DNA from 3 places in the Rhizobium sp. ZW T2_16 genome. Region 1 is predicted to be linked to each of the others. Evidence: predicted binding sites of a transcription regulator. Region 1 holds the regulator's gene; each other region holds the start of a gene.
What was found. Region 1 encodes PhoB, which activates phosphate uptake and scavenging genes when phosphate is short. Its sites were predicted from a motif close to TGTCATNNANCTGTCAT; they were not measured.

Region 1 (6,658 bases):
GCCGAAGCACCAGGCCAGAATGGACTTCTGGGCGTGGAGGCGGTTTTCAGCCTCGTCGAAGACGACCGACTGCGGGCCATCGATCACGGCGTCGGTGACTTCCTCGCCACGATGGGCCGGCAGGCAGTGCATGAACAGCGCATCGGCCTTGGCCTGCTTCATCAGCGCTTCATTGACCTGATAGGGCTGGAAGATGTTGTGGCCGCGCGCCTTGTGTTCCTGGTTCATCGAAACCCAGGTATCCGTGACCACGACATCGGCGCCGGCAACCGCGCGCTCGACATCGTGGGTGAGCATGATCTCGCCGCCGTTGTTGCGCGCCCAGTTCAAGAACTTGTCATGCGGCTCGGAACCCATCGGAACGGCCATATTCATGCGGTAACCGAAACGGGCCGAACCTTCGACGAGCGAATGCAGCACGTTATTGCCGTCGCCCGTCCAGGCAATCGTCTTGCCGGCGACGGGACCGCGATGTTCCTCGAAGGTCATCAGGTCGGCCATGATCTGGCAGGGATGGGTGTCGTCTGTCAGCGCATTGATGACCGGCACGGTGGCATGTTCGGCCAGTTCCAGAAGGCGCTTGTGATCGGTGGTGCGGATCATGATCGCGTCGACATAACGCGACAGAACCTTGGCGGTGTCGCCGATCGTCTCGGCGCGGCCGAGCTGCATCTCGGTACCCGACAGGAACAGCGTCTCGCCGCCGAGCTGGCGCATGCCCACATCGAAGGAGACGCGGGTGCGGGTGGACGGCTTCTCGAAAATCATGGCCAGCATCTTGCCGGCCAGCGGCTTGTCAGCCGTGCCGGCTTTGGTTGCCAGCTTTCGCACCTTTGCATCATCGAGGATGGAGCGCAGGTCACCCGCCGACACAGCGGAAAGATCGAGAAAATGCTTGGGAGATGCCATTACCTTGTTCCCTAACGGAGGGAACCGGAAGGCGCCCTCTCTACGTATTCTTAAGCGGATTTCTTCAGCTGGTCAGCCGACAGCGTTTCGGCAGCACGCTCGATACGGCGAAGACCTTCGCGCGCTTCCTCGGCGGTGACGACAAGCGGCGGCAGAATGCGGACGACGTTATCGCCTGCCATGACGGCCAGCATATGCTGATCGCGCATTCCGGAGATCAGGTCGCCGGCCGGCACCTTTGCCTTGATGCCGAGCAACAGGCCCTCGCCGCGAATATCCTCGATCACGGTCGGGAAACGATCCTTGAGCGCAGCAAGGCCCTGACGGAAGACGAGTGCGACATCGCGAACGTTTTCCAGGAAACCGTCGGCGAGCACGATATCAAGCACCGCATTGCCACAGGCCATGGCCAGCGGGTTGCCACCATAGGTGGTGCCGTGGATGCCGGGCTTCATGCCGGATGCGGCTTCTGCCGTTGCAAGGCATGCGCCGAACGGGAAGCCGCCGCCAATACCCTTGGCGATCGCCATGATGTCAGGGGTGATGCCGGCCCATTCATGGGCAAAGAGCTTGCCGGTACGGCCGACGCCGGTCTGAACTTCGTCGAGGATCAAAAGAAGACCCTTTTCGTCGCAGATGCGGCGCAGCTCGCGCATGAATTCCTTCGGAACCGGACGCACACCGCCCTCGCCCTGGATCGGCTCGATCAACAGAGCGCCGGTGTTCTCGTTGATCGCAGCGTTCAGCGCATCGAGATCACCGAAGGGCACCTGATCAAAACCCTGAGCCTTGGGGCCGAAGCCTTCCATATATTTTTCCTGGCCGCCGGCTGCGATCGTTGCGATCGTCCGGCCGTGGAAGGCACCTTCAAAGGTGATGATATGGAACTTTTCCAGGTGCCCCTTGGAATAGTGATAACGGCGGGCCGTCTTGATTGCGCATTCCAGCGCTTCCGCACCCGAATTGGTGAAGAAGGCCTTGTCCGCAAAGGTTGCGTCGACCAGACGGCGCGCCAAGCGCTCCTGCTCCGGGATTTCATAAAGATTGGACAGATGCCAGACCTTCTCGGCCTGCGATTTCAGCGCTTCGACCAGATGCGGATTGGCATGGCCGCAGGACGTGACAGCGACACCCGCACCGAAGTCGAGATATCGCTCGCCGCTTTCCGTCACAAGCCAAACGCCTTCGCCACGCTCAAAGCGCAGCGGGGCCCGGGCAAAGGTGTCGAAAAGCGCAGATTCAGCCATGGCGGCTCACTCCTAATGCATCCGATTGCGGATATTCAAAAAATCAAAATGCCGCCCTCGGGGCGGCCGCGGCACTATCGCCACTCATCCATGTGATGTCAATAAAACTCACGGAAATCTGGGGCTTCAAGGCATTTTGCTGCAAGGACGCAACCCTGCCGACAGCTGTGACAAAAATGACTCTCCCGGAAAGCAAGTTGGGGAAAACCGGGAAATCGATTCGTGGCGATTCCGGGGACTCTTGTCACGGAGTCTGCGGACCTCTAGGTTAAAGATCAATTACTAGACTGCATGCGGCGGAACTAGTCACCAAAAGCATAGATATAGTGCCTGTTGCGAGATGTATCGCGCGACATTGGTGAGGGATTCTGCATGCCACCAACGTTCAAAGGCGGAGAACGGGCATGAACTGGACGGACGAGCGCGTTGAAAAACTGAAAAGGTTGTGGTCGGAAGGCTTGAGCGCCAGCCAGATCGCCGCACAACTTGGAGGCGTAAGCCGCAATGCCGTGATCGGCAAGGTCCATCGCCTCAACCTGCCGGGCCGCGCAAAGGCGGGCGGCACAATCGCGACGAACCGTACGGCAAAGCGCCCAGCAGCAACTACTTCCCGTCCCCAGCAGACATTCGCCACCCGTCCGGCAGCACGCCCGGTCGCCCGTCCGGTCGGCGCAACCGCGCTCAAGGAAGAGGTCGAGTTCGAGGCTTCGCAGGAACTGGTCTACCGTCCCGCTTCCAACGTTGTCCTGCCGATTTCCCGCAAGCTGGCGCTGACCGAATTGACCGAACGCACCTGCAAGTGGCCCGTCGGCGATCCGCTGACGGACGATTTCCACTTCTGTGGCTGTGAGTCCCCGGATAATTCGCCTTACTGCACCTACCATGCGAAGCTCGCCTACCAGCCGGTCAACGAGCGCCGCCGTCCGAGCGCTGCACGGGCGTAAAGTTCGGCACCATAAACAACGATCAAGCGGGCTTCGGCCCGCTTTTTTGTTTGCCGTGCTGCGGGTTCTGCAAGGCAGCCTTGCCCGCCTGCGCCTTGCCTCCTGCGCCACAAACACCTATCTGAAAAGGCGTGAGGACGACCTCCCCCAGAATGGGCATTGATGCCGGGACGACCCGGATAACCCAATGGGGTATAAAATGCGCACGACACGCGACCGTATTCGTCACGCAATCAGCTTCGAAATCATCGGGCTTGCGATTTTCACACCGCTCGCCTCTTTCGTCTTCGGCATACCGGTCGAACATATCGGTGTCGTCGGGATCGTTTCGGCAACGCTGGCGACCGGCTGGAACTATCTCTACAATCTCGGCTTCGACCACCTGATGCAGACGTATCGCGGCGGTACGCAGAAAACCATGGCGCTGCGCGTTGCACATGCCGTGCTGTTCGAACTCGGACTGCTGATCGTGCTCATGCCGTTCATCGCTTGGTATCTGGGCGTGAGCCTGATGCAGGCGCTCGTGATGGATATCTCGTTCGCCCTGTTCTACCTGGTCTATGCGTTCTTCTTCAATCTGGCCTACGACCGGATCTTTCCGCTGCCTGAGTGGCAGGAAGAAGCCAAGGCCTGAAATGCTTCAGCCCGAGGCGGATGACCGCACTCGGGCTGAGAAACCTGCATTCCAGATGCTATCCCGCGTATCAGGATTCCATCGAATAGCCGGCACCGCGAACGGTGCGGATGACATCCTGCATGTTGGAGAAGTTCAGCGCCTTGCGCAGGCGGCCGACATGCACGTCGACGGTGCGTTCGTCGACATAGATATCGTGGCCCCAGACGCCATCCAGAAGCTGGGAGCGCGAGAAGACGCGGCCAGGCGAGACCATGAGGAATTCCAGGAGACGGAATTCGGTCGGGCCAAGGCGTACTTCACGGCTCTTGCGATGAACGCGATGGGTCTCGCGATCCAGTTCGATATCACCGCATTTCAAGACGCTGGAGAGAACCTCGGGCTTGGCACGGCGCAACATCGCCTTGACACGCGCCATCAGTTCCGGCGTCGAGAACGGCTTGACGACATAGTCGTCGGCACCGGTCGCCAGACCGCGAACACGTTCGCTTTCCTCGCCGCGCGCTGTCAGCATGATGATCGGCAGGCGCTCGGTCTCTGGCCGCATGCGCAGGCGCCGGCACAATTCGATGCCGGAAACGCCTGGCAGCATCCAGTCGAGAACCAGAAGATCCGGAGCACGCTCCTGAAGCCTGATTTCGGCCTCATCACCTCTCAGAATGGTTTCGACCTCGTAGCCTTCGGCTTCGAGATTATAACGGAGGAGGACGCTGAGCGCCTCCTCGTCTTCCACGACCGCAATTCTCGGCTGCATACTAGATACACTCCATCAGACAGGCAAAATCAGTCAGCAATCGCGCCGACGGTGTTCGCCGTATCGTCCTTGGGACGCTCGCCTTCCGGCACAGCACCCGTCGTCATGTAGTAGATGGTTTCCGCGATGTTGGTCGCGTGGTCACCGATACGCTCGATGTTCTTGGCGCAGAACAGAAGATGCGTGCAGGTGGTGATGTTGCGCGGATCTTCCATCATGTAGGTCAGGAGTTCGCGGAAAAGCGACGTGTACATGGCGTCGATTTCTTCGTCGCGCAGGCGGATCGCTTCTGCCTTTTCGGCCGAACGGCTGGCATAGACATCCAGCACTTCCTTGAGCTGTACAGCCGCGAGATCGGAGAGGTGTTCCAGACCGCGGGCGAGCTTGCGGGGAACGCCATGGCCCTGAACCGCAATGACGCGCTTGGCGGTGTTCTTGCCGAGATCGCCGACGCGTTCCAGATCGGCTGCGATGCGCAGCGTCCCGATGATTTCGCGCAGGTCGGCAGCCATCGGCTGACGCTTGGCGATAGTGACGATCGCCTTGTCCTGGATCTCGCGCTCGGCGTGATCCAGGATCACGTCGTCGGAGATAACCTTCTGGGCCAGGGCAGAGTCACCATTGACCAGGGCGCGCACGGCATCGCCGCACATCTGTTCCGCAAGGCCACCCATTTCCGAGATGCGGCGGCGCAGATACTTCAGTTCTTCGTCGTAGGCCGACAGGATATGACTTGATACCATCTCTTTGTCCTCAAAATCCGTAGCAGCGGGCAACAGGCAACGGCCAATCAGCCGAAGCGGCCCATGATGTAATCCTGGGTGCGCTGGTCATCCGGATTGGTGAACATCTTGTCCGTGTCGTTCTCTTCGACCAGCTGGCCAAGGTGGAACATGGCGGTACGCTGGGATACGCGGGCGGCCTGCTGCATCGAGTGGGTGACGATAACGATCGTATAGTTGGCGCGCAGTTCGTGGATCAGTTCCTCGACCTTTGCGGTGGCGATCGGGTCGAGCGCCGAGCAGGGTTCGTCCATCAGGATGACTTCCGGCGAAACTGCAACCGCACGGGCGATGCAGAGACGCTGCTGCTGACCACCGGAGAGACCGGTCCCGCCTTCATGAAGACGATCCTTGACTTCCGCCCAGAGGCCGGCGCGCTGAAGGCTGGCTTCGACGATCTGGTCCATATCCGCCTTGTTGCGGGCCAGACCATGGATGCGCGGGCCGTAGGCGATGTTTTCATAAATCGACTTCGGGAACGGGTTCGGCTTCTGGAACACCATGCCGACGCGGGCGCGAAGTTCCACGACATCGATTTCCTTGTCGTAGATATCATCTTCATCAAGGGTGATCTTGCCGGTGACGCGGCAGCCCTCGATCGTGTCGTTCATGCGGTTGAGCGTGCGCAGGAAGGTCGACTTGCCGCAACCCGAGGGGCCGATCAGCGCCGTCACCGTGTTTTCGCGGACATTCAGGTTCACGTCGAAAAGCGCGCGCTTCTCGCCGTAATAGACTGATACGTCCTTGCCAATCATCTTGTACGCGACTTCATTCATCTTCTTGTCCAGCGCCTTCTCAACTGCTGCTTCTGACAACATATTCATTGTGTCGATCTCCTACCAACGGCGTTCGAAGCGCCGACGCAACAGAATTGCACCAACATTCATGACCACGAGGAACAGGAGCAGGATGATGATCGCTCCCGAAGTTCTTTCGACGAAGGCGCGTTCCGCCTCGTTTGCCCACATGTAGATCTGCACCGGCAGTGCTGTCGACGGATCCATCGGCGTCGTCGGATAGTTGGCGACGAAGGCGACCATGCCGATCAGGAGCAGCGGTGCGGTTTCGCCGAGAGCATGCGCCAGGCCGATGATCGTACCGGTCAGGATGCCCGGCATGGCAAGCGGCAGGACGTGATGGAAGATGGTCTGCATCTTCGAGGCGCCGAGGCCGAGAGCCGCCGCACGGATCGATGGCGGAACCGCCTTCAATGCAGCGCGGGTGGCGATGATGATCGTCGGAAGCGTCATCAGCGTCAGGACCAGGCCGCCGACCAGCGAAGCCGAGCGCGGCAGGCCCATGAAGTTGATGAAGACCGCCAGACCCAAGAGACCATAAACGATGGAGGGGACGGCCGCGAGGTTGTTGATGTTCACCTCGATCAGGTC
Region 2 (6,658 bases), on a different contig from region 1:
TTCTGAGGGAATGATCGGTCTAGGCACGCTTGGTGGGCGGGATTCGTACGCATACGCTGTGAGCACCGACGGGAAAACTGTTGTCGGCGAGGCCGACACACTAGACGGAAATTATCACGCATTTCGATGGACTGTAGACAGCGGCACGATGGAGAACATCGATACGCTTTATGACAACTCCAGCGCTGACTTTGTCAGCGACGACGGATCGGTGGTCGCCGGATCTGGATATACATCCTCGTCGTCGCCATACCACGTATTCCGATGGACTAAAGAGACCGAGATGGTCGACATCGGAAGCTTGGGCGGTTCTTACACGTTCCTGAACGCAATGAGCGGCGATGGCAATGTTCTGGTCGGCAGTTCCTACCTGACCGGCGACACGTCGTCTCACGCCTACCGGTATGTCGGGTCAACAGACGTGATGACCGATCTCGGAACTCTCGGTGGCACTTCATCCACGGCGAGTGCGGTTAATGCCGACGGCGGCGTCGTGGTCGGATCGGCAACAGACGCCCAGTCCACAAGCCACGGCTTCCGTTGGACGCAGGCGAACGGCATGGTGACTGTCGAGGACTGGCTGGCAGCCGAAGGTGCCACCATCGGCGATGCTATGACGCAAACCGCCGATCTCGTATCGGCTGACGGCAATGTTATCATCGGCGAGACCACTACCGGCTCCACCTATATCGCGCGTGTCATCGAAAGCCAGGGCGAGGAAGGCGGCAACGAATGCAACGCTGACGTCTGCGAAGGCGGAAGCGGTATCATCGATACCGCCGAGTTTTTCCCGACTGTCGCGATGGCCAACAACGTCATCGTTCAGAGCGGTGTCAACAATGCCGACACAATCATGTTCGGTGCGCAGGGAGCGCCAATGCGCAATCTGCTGACCGCCGGCCAGAGATCCGTCTGGGGCACGATCGATGGCGGTTATGACAACAGCGATCACGCCGATGGCGGCCTTGCTCTCGGTGAATTTGGTTTTGGTTACGGTATCGCCGATGGCGTCACAGCCCGCTTCGCAGTTGGTGGAACCTATACCGACCAGGATCTGGATGCCGGTGGCGACGTGCGCCAGCGCGGCTTCTACCTGTCACCGGAAGTCTCTGCCGATCTCGGCAATAACGTTTACGCGACGGTTGGCGGTTATTGGGGACGCAGCAGTGTCGACAGCAACCGCGGTTATCTGAACGGTGCCGTCACCGATTATTCCGAAGGCGACACCAATGCTGAAACCTGGGGCGCAAAGATCCGCTTCGACTGGCTGAATGCGGTGACGATCGACGATACGGCGATCACCCCCTATGTCGGCCTTTCCTATGCGCATACCAGGGTTGACGCCTATACGGAAACCGGCGGCTCCTTCCCGGTCGAGTTCGACGGCAGCAGCGATCATTCGACGATCGCCCGTCTCGGTGCGGATTTCGTTCGCCCGCTGAACGACACTGTCCGTCTGCTGGCCAAGGCCGAGCTTGACTACCAGTTCGAAAACCGCGCGACGGCTACGAGCGGCACGTTGACCGGGATCAGCGACTTCAGTCTCGAAGGTCAGGATCTGCAGCAGTTCTGGGCTCGTGGCGGTCTCGGCGCCGAATTTGATCTCGGCAAGGGGGTCGCTTCCTTCATGGTCAACGCCACGACCAAGGGGCAGGACCCGACCGTCTGGCTGCGCAGCAACTATACGGTCAAGTTCTGAGCCGATTTTTTAAGGAATGCTCGCGATGGACGAGGCCCGGTTTATGCCGGGCCTTTTCAGTATGAGAGGTAAACTTTGTAGACGGGAATCTGTCACGGCGTTGTCACAGAGCTCGCTTAGGTGGGACGTCTCATCATGAAAAGGGCCTGCCATGAAATTGCTTCTGACTGCCGCCGCGTTTCTCGTTACCGCGGGCGTAGCTTCTGCCGAATACGTTTCCTATCTCGACTATCCGCAGAAAACCGATGACGGCAAGGAATTCGCCGTCGCCATCGAGATCCCGCAGGGCAGCTTCACCAAATACGAGATCGACGCCAAGACCGGCCATGTCGTGGTTGACCGCTACCAGTCCATGCCGGTCGTTTATCCGGGCAACTACGGCTCGATCACCTCTTCGCTCGGTGGCGACAACGATCCGCTCGACGCCATCGTCTACACCCGCGAGCCAGTCGTTCCGGGCGCCATCATCAAGGTTCGCCCGATCGGTGTTCTGAAGATGATCGATGGCGGCGAGGTCGATGACAAGATTGTTGCCGTACCGACCAGCAAGATCGACCCGACCTACGATAACATCAAGGAAATCACCGATCTGCCGCAGATCGAGCAGGAACGCCTCCAGGCTTTCTTCCGCGTCTACAAGCAGCTCCCGGCGGGCCGCAAGTCTGTCGAACTGAATGGCTTTGACAACGCTGCCCATGCTGAAGGTGAAGTTTCGGAAGCCATCAAGGCTTACAACGCCAAGAAAAAGTGATCTGCCTCATTGCCGGTTACACGATATCGAAGGCCGGCCTTGCCCGGCCTTTTTTCATGCGTTGAGTGCGGTTGGCTCAATCAGTCGATAACGCAACTCATGATGATGAAGCTGTCATTATCGTGTCACGCATCTGGCCCAAAAGCCCACCTGTGGTTTCACGGAGGGCTTTTCATGACATTCTCGACACGCGCCGCCTTGACGGCAATCCTTTTTGCCTCGGTTGCTGCTCCCGCTAGTGCGGAGCAGGTCTTTAACCGTATCGCCTCTTTCCCGGTTGCCCAGAACCTGCCCAAGGGCGAGGACAAGGCGACATCGTCGGAAATCATCACCGCGACTGCGGATGGCAACACGCTGATCTATTCCGACGCGCCGGGAGGCACGATCGGCTTCATCGACATCACTGACGCCAAGGCCCCGAAGGCAGGTGGATCCATCGCCATCGATGGCGAACCGAACTCGGTTGCTGCAGCCGGTCCGAAGGCACTCATCACCATCGACAAGACCGAAGACTTGACGAAGCCTGCCGGCCAACTGGGCATCATCGATATCGCTTCGAAAAAACTTGAAACGACCTGTGATCTCGGCGGTCAGCCGGATTCTGTCGTCGTGGCGCCTGATGGCACATTTGCCGCCATCGCCATCGAAAACCAGCGTGACGAAGACCTGAACGACGGTGCACTGCCGCAACTTCCGGCAGGCGAACTTCTGATCGTCTCGCTGAAAAACGGCGTTCCTGCCTGCGACAGCATCAAGCGCGTTGGCGTGACCGGACTTGCAACAGTCGCCCCGGAAGATCCGGAGCCGGAATTCGTCAACATCAACGCCAATGGCGAGATCGCCCTGACGTTGCAGGAAAACAACCACGTCATCATCATCGACAGCAAGACAGCCAAGGTCACCAGCCACTTCTCCGCCGGTACGGTTGATCTCGAAGGCGTCGATGCCAAGACCGATGGTTCGCTGAATTTTTCGGGCAAGCTGACCGCTGTTCCGCGCGAGCCTGACGCCGTCAAGTGGCTCGGCACTGATCGCCTCGTCATCGCCAATGAAGGCGATTACAAGGGCGGTTCGCGCGGCTTCACCATCTTCGACCGTACCGGGAAGGTTCTCTACGATGCGGGCATGACGCTCGAGCACGAGATTGCCCGCCACGGTCATTTCCCGGAAAAGCGCGCCAAGAACAAGGGCATCGAGCCGGAAGGCATGGAAGCCGCGATCTTCAATGGCCAGCAGTATTTCTTCGTGCTCTCGGAGCGCGGTTCGATGATTGCGGTCTACAAGGATACCGGTGGCGAGCCGGAGCTCGTGCAGCTTCTGCCGTCGGGCGTATCGCCTGAAGGCGCTGTCGCCATTCCGGGCCGCAACCTGCTTGCATCCGCAAATGAAGCCGATCTCGGCGAAGACGGAGGTCCCCGCTCGCATGTGATGATCTATGAGCTTGCCGAAGGCAAGAAGGCCTATCCGACCATCGTTTCCAAGGATGTCGATGGGAAGCTGATCGGTTGGGGCGCGCTGTCGGGTCTCGTTGGTGACGCCGAGAAGGACGGCATCCTCTATGCGGTGAACGATTCCGTTTATGCCATACAGCCGTCGATCTTCACCATCGACACGACAAGCAAGCCGGCCGAGATCACCAATGTCGTCCGCATCACCCGCAACGGCCAGCCGGCGCAGAAGCTCGATATCGAAGGCATCGCACTCGATGGCAAGGGCGGCTTCTGGCTGGCATCGGAAGGCGATAGCGACAAGCTGGTCGGTCACGGTATCTACAACGTCAATGCCAAGGGCGAGATCAAGGCCGAGATCGGCCTGCCTGCCGAACTTCTGGCCGGCGAAAGCCGTTACGGTCTCGAAGGCGTCACCACGACCGGTTCCGGTGACGACCTGACGCTCTGGATGGCAATCCAGCGCGAATGGAAGGATGATCCCAAGGGCCAGGTGAAGCTTCTTTCCTACAAGCCGAAGTCGAAGGAATGGGCAGCCGTCCGTTATCCGCTCGAAAAGGCTGAAAAGGGCTGGGTCGGTCTCTCGGAAATCACCGCCAATGGCGACCATCTCTATATCGTCGAACGCGACAACTTGATCGGCGACGCCGCCAAGCTGAAGAAGCTCTACCGCGTTTCGCTCAAGGACATGAAGCCTGCCAAGATCGGCGGTGAACTGCAGCTCGTTGCCAAGGAAGAGGTCCATGACTTCCTTCCGGACCTGAAGAACGCCACCAACGGCTACGTTCTCGACAAGCTGGAAGGCTTTGCCTTCGACAAGTCCGGCAAGGCCTTCATGGTCACCGACAATGACGGCGTTGACGACTCATCCGGCGAGACCCTGTTCCTGCCGGTCACCCTCAAGGTCACCAACTGACGGATCTCCATCTTCAACAGGAAAAGGCCGGGTGTTTGCGCACCCGGCCTTTTTTCTTGGGGCCTGCTACCTTAAGTCTGGCGTTCCTGATGTGTTCGCATGAGACGATTCGATGAGTTCCTTCCGCTTCATCCATGCCGCAGACCTGCATCTCGGCAGCCCTTTTCAGGGACTGGCCCTCAAGGATGCCGATCTCGCCGAGCTTTTTGTCGAGGCAAGCCGCAAGGCCTTTTCGGCGCTTGTCGATGAAGCGGTGGAGCGCAAGGTTGATTTCTTTATCGTCGCCGGCGACGTTTATGACGGCGACTGGAAGGACAACAAGATCGGCCTGTTCTTCAACCGCGAAGTGGCGCGGCTGGAACGCGCCGGCATCCCGGTCTTTCTGCTCAAGGGCAATCACGACGCCGAGAGTGTGATCACCAGAACCATCACGCTGCCGAAGAATGTTAGCGAGTTCCCGACCGGCAAGCCCGGCACCTTCCGGCTGGAGCATTTGAAGGTCGCGCTGCACGGACAAGGCTTCGCCGAACGCTCGGCGAATGAAAATCTTGCGCTCGCCTATCCAAGGCCCGAGGCCGGATGGTTCAATATCGGCGTGCTGCACACGTCGCTGACCGGCCGTGAGCCGCACGCGCCCTATGCGCCATGTTCCGTGGAAGACCTGCGCTCGCGCGGTTACGACTACTGGGCGCTCGGCCATGTCCATGATTTCGAAATCGTCGCGGAAGACCCGCTCGTGGTCTTTCCGGGCAACCTGCAGGGCCGCTCGATCCGCGAGACCGGAGCCAAGGGCGCCGTGCTCGTGACGGTCGAGGATGGCCGCATTGCCTATGAGCGCCTGATCACCGACAGCGCCCGCTTTGCCGAACTGACGATCGCAGTGGAAAGCGACGACACGGCTGCAGCCCTGCTGCGCCGTATCGAGGATGCAATCGAGCCTATCGCCGATGCCATGGAAGGCCGGCCGCTGGCGCTGCGTGTCCGCATCACCGGCAAGAGCCGTGTTCGAAAGCAGCTCCTGTCGAAGGCCGAGGATTTTCGCGATGAAGTGCAGGCCGCCTGCCATCGCGGCCATGCCGATATCTGGCTCGAAAAGCTCGACCTGCGTCTTGAGCCCGATGACCGAACATCCGAGCGCAACACCGGCACGCTTGGCCTCGATGGCCTTCTGACCATGGAAGGCTTCCCGCCGGAACTTCTGGAGGAGGCGTCTGCCCGCATAGCCGAAATCGCCGCCAGACTGCCGGGTGGCAGCGGGGCAGGGGATCTGCCGCTTGGCGATGATATCGATGTGCTTCTTGCCGAGGCGCGTGACCTTCTCGTTTCCCGCGCCGCGGAGGCCGGCTGACCATGCGTTTCGATCGTCTCGACATCCTGCGCTATGGCGCGCTCACTGACCGCCAGCTCGTCTTCCGCCCCGGCGCCAAGCTGCATATCGTCTACGGACCGAACGAAGCGGGCAAATCCTCCGCGCTCTCGGCCATCTCCGATCTGCTCTTCGGTTTTCCCGAACGCTCGACTTACGGTTTCTTGCATGATGTCGGTTCCTTGCGCATCGGAGCGCAGCTGACTGCACGCGACGGGCAGGAGCTCTCCTTCCGCCGCCGCAAGGGGCGCAAGAACACGCTGCTCGGACATTCCGATGCGGAAGAGAACCTCGCTGACGATGCGCTCGCACCCTATCTCGGAAATCTTTCCCGCGATGTGTTCGAACGCGCCTTCGGCCTCAATTCGGATTCGCTGCGCGCCGGTGGCGAGACCATGCTTAAAAGCGGTGGCGAGATCGGCAGCCTGCTGTTCTCCGCCGCTTCGGGCCTGACCGGCCTGTCCAGCCTGCGCAAGTC
Region 3 (6,658 bases), on a different contig from region 1:
CTCCTTCCTGAAATATTCGCTCATCGTCACGCGGGACGGCGGACAATGCAAGCCGGGCAAAACCAGGGACAGCTGAACCCGGAAAAATACGATGAGGGCACGCCACGGCGGCGTACCCTCATTGTTTTCAAGTCTTAGTTGGTCTGCTTTGCGCCAAGCGCGAAAGCTTCGGCGAGAGCCTTGTAGACGTCGCTCTGCTCCATATAGCCACGGAAACCTTCGGCGCCGGGGCCTTCTGCCTGCAGAACGATATCGTCAACGGCGTGCACGCCGCTGTCTGCGCTCTTCGGGATGATGCCGGTTACGAGAACTGCGCCGGGCACATCCTTATAGGCTTCGTTGGCGACATATTCCTTCTTTTCGTTCTGGATGGCTGGAACGAACGGAGCATCAAGCTTCGGGCGGAAGGTTTCGTAATGGTCCGGGCCGTTGTTGGCGTTGAGGAACAGGCGACGCGATACGTCGACCTTGTCCGGGTAGCCGTCGCCGTCCTTGTCTTCGTAGTTCGGGAAGCCGGCTTCGGCATAGGTGCCGACCTTTTCGCGCATCTCGGTGCCCGGCTTTTCGTCATCGACGGTGCCGATGATGGAAACGCCGTGCGTGTGGTCGCCGGTAACGACGATCAGTGTGTCGGGGTTCTTGGCGGCGAATTCGCGCGCAACACCGATCGCCTTGTCGAATTCGATCGTGTCGACGACAGCGCGATCCCAATCCAGCGGATGGGACATCTTGTCGACGTTTGCGGCTTCAACCATCAGGAAGAAGCCTTCCGGGTTCTTCGACAGGTTGTCGAGAGCAACCTTGGTCATTTCGACGAGGCCCGGCTGTTCCGGGAATTTGCCGACGGTGCCCTTCTTCAGGAACTCGCGGTCAAGCGTCGTGTCCATGTTGCCGGTGTGGAACAGGCCGAGGATCTTGCCGGTATTGGTGCCGGCAGCCGTTGCAAGTTCACTCTTGCTGGTTGCCAGCGTGTAACCGGCATCCTTGAACATGGCGATATAGTCCTTGTCGTCCTTGCGCTTCGAGCCGGCAGTTGCCTGTGGCAGGAAGTAGGCGGAACCGCCGCCGAGCAGAACGTCCGGCTTGACGTCGAACAGCATGCCGTTGATTTCGGCCTTGTCGCCGCGCTTGCGGGTATGGGCGACGACGGCTGCCGGCGTTGCGTCCTGCAGTTCGGCGGTCGAGATTATGCCGATCGACTTCTTGGTCTGGCGGCGCAGCGCTTCCGCGATGTTTTCGACCTTCGGGTCGTCCATCGAGGAAGGAGTACGGTCGGCATAAACACCGATGGCGTTCACGGCGGTCTTGTGACCTGTCATGTAGGCCGACATGGTGTTGGCGCTGTCGGTGGCGACGGCGTCGGTGGCCGAGGTGCCGATGAAGGCTGCCGGCGGAACGTCGTCCATGTTCAGGCGGCCATTGGCCTTGCCCTCGGTCATGCCCTTGGACATGATGCGAGCAGCGGTGCGGTGAGCAACCGACAGGCCGTCGGCGATCAGGAAGATGACGTTCTTGGCCTTGGCCTGTTCCGGCGTGCCGTAGACGTTCCAGGTGATGCTCTTGGTCTCGCTGCCGGCGGCAACTTCAACCTTGTAGTCGCCGGCTTTTGCAAGTGTCACGCCGCGCAGGATGACGGCCGAACCGAGGACCTTGTCCTTGTTCTTCTCTTCGGCAACGAACTCAGCTTCCTTGCTGAGAGCTGCCTTGTAATCCTGGCCGTTGACGGTGATCTTGACGTCTTCCGGCTTTACGACTTTATCGAACTCGACTTTGAAATCGAACGGCGAACCAGTCAGGATCGTCGCGCGATCGAGCGGGTAGACTTCGGCAGCCTGAGCGGCGCCGGCGAGAATGGTCGTAGCGACCAAGGCGGAAAAGAGTTTGCGCATATTCCCCTCACGGACATGTGAAAAAACGACGCCCCCTCCTAGTCCCGCCATGTGACAGTTGGATGACTTGCCCACAGTAATGATTGGTCGATGTCTCGACGCCCAGCCTCAAATTTCCGGTGGCAGTGAAATGCAGTTGCCTGGATCACCCGTCCATACCGTGGCAAGCCAAGCAGGCCGGCTCGCGTTAGGAACGGTGCCCGATCAGAGCAGAAATTTCGCTACTGACGGAATTCAACAGGCCGATGTAACGTTCGAAGTCACGATTGTTGACGATCGGCGTGAGCGTGGAGAGGCTGATGGCTGCGGCAATCTTACCCTTGTGGTCGAAGATCGGCACGGCGGTGCAGCGCACGCCTTTTACATGTTCCTGGTCGTCGATCGCATATCCCTGCTCACGAACGTTGGTAACCTCTTTGACAAAGGCTGCTTCGCTGCCGATGGAACGCGGTGTCGCCGCCTCGTAGGAATATCCTGTCAGGATGCGCTCTCGGGTCTCCCGATCCTGAAAGGCAACCAGCACCTTGCCGATTGCCGTACAGTGAAGCGGGAGTTGCCGACCTATCCGTGAATAAGTGATGACGGCTGCCTGCCCCTCCACCTTGTCGATATAGACGCCATGCTTTCCATTGAGGATGCCGAGATGCACCGTCTGGCCGGTCTGTTCGGAGAGGCTGACAAGAAAGCTGTTGCAGATCTTGCGGATGTCTATCGAACTGATGACAAAATTGCCGCGTTCGACCAGTTTCATCCCCAGGCGATAACGCCCGTTATCCTCATTCTGGTCGATGTAGCCGCGCGCCTGCATGGTCTTAAGCAGCGCATGCAGCGTGCTCTTGTTCAATCCGGTCCGGATACTGATGTCCGTGATCTTGATCTCCCTGTTCTGATCGTCGAACAGGTCGAGAATCTGCAGTGCTCTGTCTACGGACTGGATGATCGGCATGCTTACCCGCTGGGATGAGAGCAAGCCGATGTCCACCGGCTCGCCTGAAATTGAATGATGTCTAGCACAGTTCCGGCTGTCTTGCAGGTGCGCGACATATGGCCCGGCTCGCGGTAACCAGCCGGGAGGCGGTTCCCTTCGATGGTTCCGATCTCGCCAAGGCAGGCTCAGATGATGCCCGCATCGGTGAGCACGCGACGGACCACCGCAATCTTCTCCTCGCTGAGCGGCGCTGCCGGTGGCAGCGAATAGGAGGAGATCGGCAGCCCGCAGGCTTTCATCGCTTCCTTGACCACGCCGACGAACGGCACATCGACCTTGTAGATGCGCGGCAGCTGCAGGATGGTGCGATGGAGAGCGGTGGCCCTTGCAAGATCGCCGTCCTTGACTGCGCGATAAATGCCCGTCGAAACATTCGGCGCGAAATTTGCGCTGGCAGAAATGGCGCCGTCACCGCCCAGAAGCAGCGTATTCAACAGATGATCGTCATAGCCGCAGAAGACACTGAATTCGGGATGTGCGCCCTTCACGATATCGACCATGTCTCGCAGATGCGCCACCGAATCGATCGTATCCTTAAGGCCGACGATATTGGGATGTGCATCGACCAGCCGCTTGACGAAGGCAGGATGGAGATCCTGGCCGGTAAGCGCCGGGAAATTATACAGCAGCACTGGCAGTTCGACCGCGTTGGCGATTGCGGAGAAGTAACCGAACAGGTTTTCTTCCGTCACCTTCCAGTAGTAGGGATTGATGGCCACGACGCCGTTGGCGCCGATCGACTGGGCGTGCCGGCTGAGCGTGACTGCCTCGCGCGTATTGGTGCTGCCGGTGCCGATCAGTACCGGCACGCGGCCGGCAGTGTAACCGACGACAAATTCGGCAAGCGCCAGACGCTCCTCATGGGACATCTGGGAGAACTCTCCCCCGGTGCCGAGGAAGAACATGCCGTCCACGCCTGCATTGACGAGATGGTCAATGACCAGTGCCATGCCGGCCGTGTCAAAGCTGCCATCATCTTTGAAGACCGTGGGTACGGGTGGAATGATGCCGGAAAATTTCATCAATCTGGACATTAACAAACCTCCTTTTGTCAAAAGCGATATCGGAACATGCGAAATGGTTGGACGTTAGAAATTTCTCATATGTTCTATATTATAGAACGACGTTCCGATAATTTTCAGCGTAGCCGAAGTGCCACTGTCCGGCTTTGGCAAATGCCATTGCGAGGCTGTATGTCGCACCATGGGGAGATTGCGGGCACTGATCGGGTGCTGAGGGGCAGCCGTAGTCATCCTGCCCATCCGCCTTGGCGATTGAAATGACCGCTCAATACCTGTGATTTCTTGTCAAGATTTATCCCGGGTGGCTTGCAGCCATTCGATCGATCCCCTAGCGATCACTTACGTGATGCACGATTGACTGATGGGAGAGAGCATGACCGAGGGGACACAAGTCTATGCGATGCCCGGGACATGTTTTTTCGATCTGATGCCCGCAAAGGGTGGTGAACCCTATCGGATCTTCCTTTCAATTCCGACCGGCGAGCCGCCTGCGGAGGGATGGCCGCTTCTGGTGACGACCGACGGCAATGCCACCTTTCCCTTCGCGGTAGCGAGCCTTGTTACTCAGGCCCCCTATTCCACGGGAACGAATGTCGGTTGGGGCGTCGTTGCAGCCATCGGTTATCCTTCGGACGAGCCCTATAATGCGATGCGCCGAGCCTGGGATCTCGGACCTCCGCCGGTCAAATCCTATCCGCCTTATTTCGAAGGTGGTCCTCCGGTTCTGATCGGCGGCACGGGAGAATTGCTCGATTTCATCGAACACGAACTGCTGCCGAAAATCGCGGACATGGTGCGGCTCGATCCTGCGCGCCGATCGCTTTTCGGCCATTCGTTCGGCGGCCTCTTCACGCTTTTTTCGCTGTTCGAGCGACCGGGTCTGTTCAAAAATTGGATTGCCGCCAGCCCGACCATTTATTGGGAAGGAAGCGAAATCCTCAATAATGAGGCGCGGCGACAGGATGCACCCGGTAACGCACCATTCCTGCATCTATCTGCCGGGGAGTACGAAGGCGATGAACTGGCGCCGTTTCAGTATCGGAACGAGGATGCCGAGGCACGCCTCGAAAAGCGGAAAACGGAGAGGACTATATCGCTTGCCAGGGAAATGGCTGTTCGTCTGAACGGCACTGCAGACAGTATTCGCACCGAATTTGAAATTTTCCCTGGTGAGACGCACATGTCGGTGCTTGGACCTGCTGTAAACCGGGCCGTCAACATCGCATTCGCAGTCAGAAAGTGATCTTTAATATCAAAGGCCTCTGGCATATGTGCCTCGACTGAGGCGTGACAAATTTACGCCGCCTGGGAAAAAGATGACTATATGCATCATATTTTATTGATCACTCGAAATCGAGCTTTTATAGCTGACCCCGTGAGTTGACTTCGTCGAGAGAAACTCGCTTTCGCGCGTCTCACATCCACGATCTTTTCGGATCATTCAATTCAGTTTGTCCCTTGTCAAAAGGATCGGGCAATGACGTTCTCTCTTCACCGGTTCCACGCGCGCCATCGTCTTCTTGGTTCCACTATACTGGTTGGTGCCATGACCGTAGCTTTCGTACCGGCCACGGCTATTGCGCAGGACGCAGCTGGTGAGGCAACTCAGCTTGCTCCGATCGTTCTCCAAAGCGGAGCAACGACAATCGGCGAAGACAACGACACGGTGGTGCCCAGGCGCACCGTTTCAGCCACCAAGACGGACACGCCTTTGGTAGAAACGCCACGCGCCATTTCGGTGGTGACACACGAGGAAATGGAGCAGCGTGCCGTCACCGACATGATCCAGGCAGCCCGCTACAGCTCGGGCGTCACCACCGGCGCTTTCGGTTACGATCCTCGTTTTGACCAGATCTACATCCGCGGTATCGAAACCACGACCACCGGTGACTTTCGCGACAGTCTACGCCAGCCGATCATGAACTACGGCTCGTTTGCTACTGAAGTCTATACGCTGGATCGCATCGAGATCCTCAAGGGGCCAGTCTCGGTGATGTATGGTGCGGCGAGCGCCGCGGGTATCGTCAACCGTATCTCCAAGATGCCGCAGGAAGAGGCTCACCACGAAGTCGAATTGCAATACGGCACCGTTGGCCGCAAGCAGGCTGCCTTCGATTTCGGAGGTCCAGTTGGCGAGAGTGACGAGCTGTTCTACCGCTTGGTCGGCCTTGCCCGAGAGGGAGAGGGAAGCTACGACATCCCCGATGATCGCTACCTCCTCCAGCCATCGTTTACCTGGAAGCCAAGCGACGACACGACCCTCACGGTCTACGGTCTGGCGCAGAAGGGTGAAACAGGCGCGAGCGCGTGGAGCTACCTTCAGGGCAAGGACGTCTTCCTCTATACCGACCCTGACTTCAACAGCCAGAAGGTGGAGCAGTACCAGCTCGGCTATCAGCTTGAGCACAAGTTCGATAACGGCCTGACCTTCCGCCAGAATGCGCGTATCGGCGATGTCGATCTCAAGGCGCATTACCTGAACCGCGTATACCTTAATGCCGCTGGCAATTGGCCAACGACTGCGGTGACGGAGGACATGCGCGCCTATCAGATCGACAATCAGCTCGAGAGCCAGTTTGACACCGGCAGCCTTTCGCATACGCTGCTCATGGGGCTTGACTACACCCGGGTCATGTCGGAATTCGCTATGGGCGATGATGAGGTTGCGCCAGGTACTCCCGGCTCCACGGTGGCAATCCCCGCGCTCACCGACTTCACCGACAGCAGCCTCAGCCAGACAGGCATCTATGCCCAGGACC

Region 2: the regulator PhoB is predicted to act here: its motif matches at 2,563-2,579, upstream of ACI3K0_RS09325 (esterase-like activity of phytase family protein).
Region 3: the regulator PhoB is predicted to act here: its motif matches at 1,941-1,957, upstream of ACI3K0_RS14510 (alkaline phosphatase).

What each region holds. Positions count from the first base shown of each region.
Region 1 covers NZ_JBJDRG010000003.1:170,937-177,594, forward strand. The annotation lists gene argF (ornithine carbamoyltransferase) at 1-909, opposite strand, end outside; gene ACI3K0_RS10750 (aspartate aminotransferase family protein) at 960-2,156, opposite strand; gene ACI3K0_RS10755 (GcrA family cell cycle regulator) at 2,561-3,100, shown strand; gene ACI3K0_RS10760 (PACE efflux transporter) at 3,300-3,734, shown strand; gene phoB (phosphate regulon transcriptional regulator PhoB) at 3,805-4,488, opposite strand; gene phoU (phosphate signaling complex protein PhoU) at 4,518-5,231, opposite strand; gene pstB (phosphate ABC transporter ATP-binding protein PstB) at 5,279-6,094, opposite strand; gene pstA (phosphate ABC transporter permease PstA) at 6,107-6,658, opposite strand, start outside.
Region 2 covers NZ_JBJDRG010000002.1:760,955-767,612, forward strand. The annotation lists gene ACI3K0_RS09315 (autotransporter domain-containing protein) at 1-1,699, shown strand, start outside; gene ACI3K0_RS09320 (inorganic diphosphatase) at 1,851-2,450, shown strand; gene ACI3K0_RS09325 (esterase-like activity of phytase family protein) at 2,625-4,814, shown strand; gene ACI3K0_RS09330 (DNA repair exonuclease) at 4,927-6,162, shown strand; gene ACI3K0_RS09335 (AAA family ATPase) at 6,165-6,658, shown strand, end outside.
Region 3 covers NZ_JBJDRG010000004.1:351,343-358,000, reverse strand. The annotation lists gene ACI3K0_RS14510 (alkaline phosphatase) at 135-1,889, opposite strand; gene ACI3K0_RS14505 (IclR family transcriptional regulator) at 2,077-2,871, opposite strand; gene ACI3K0_RS14500 (dihydrodipicolinate synthase family protein) at 3,003-3,911, opposite strand; gene ACI3K0_RS14495 (alpha/beta hydrolase) at 4,273-5,142, shown strand; gene ACI3K0_RS14490 (TonB-dependent siderophore receptor) at 5,377-6,658, shown strand, end outside.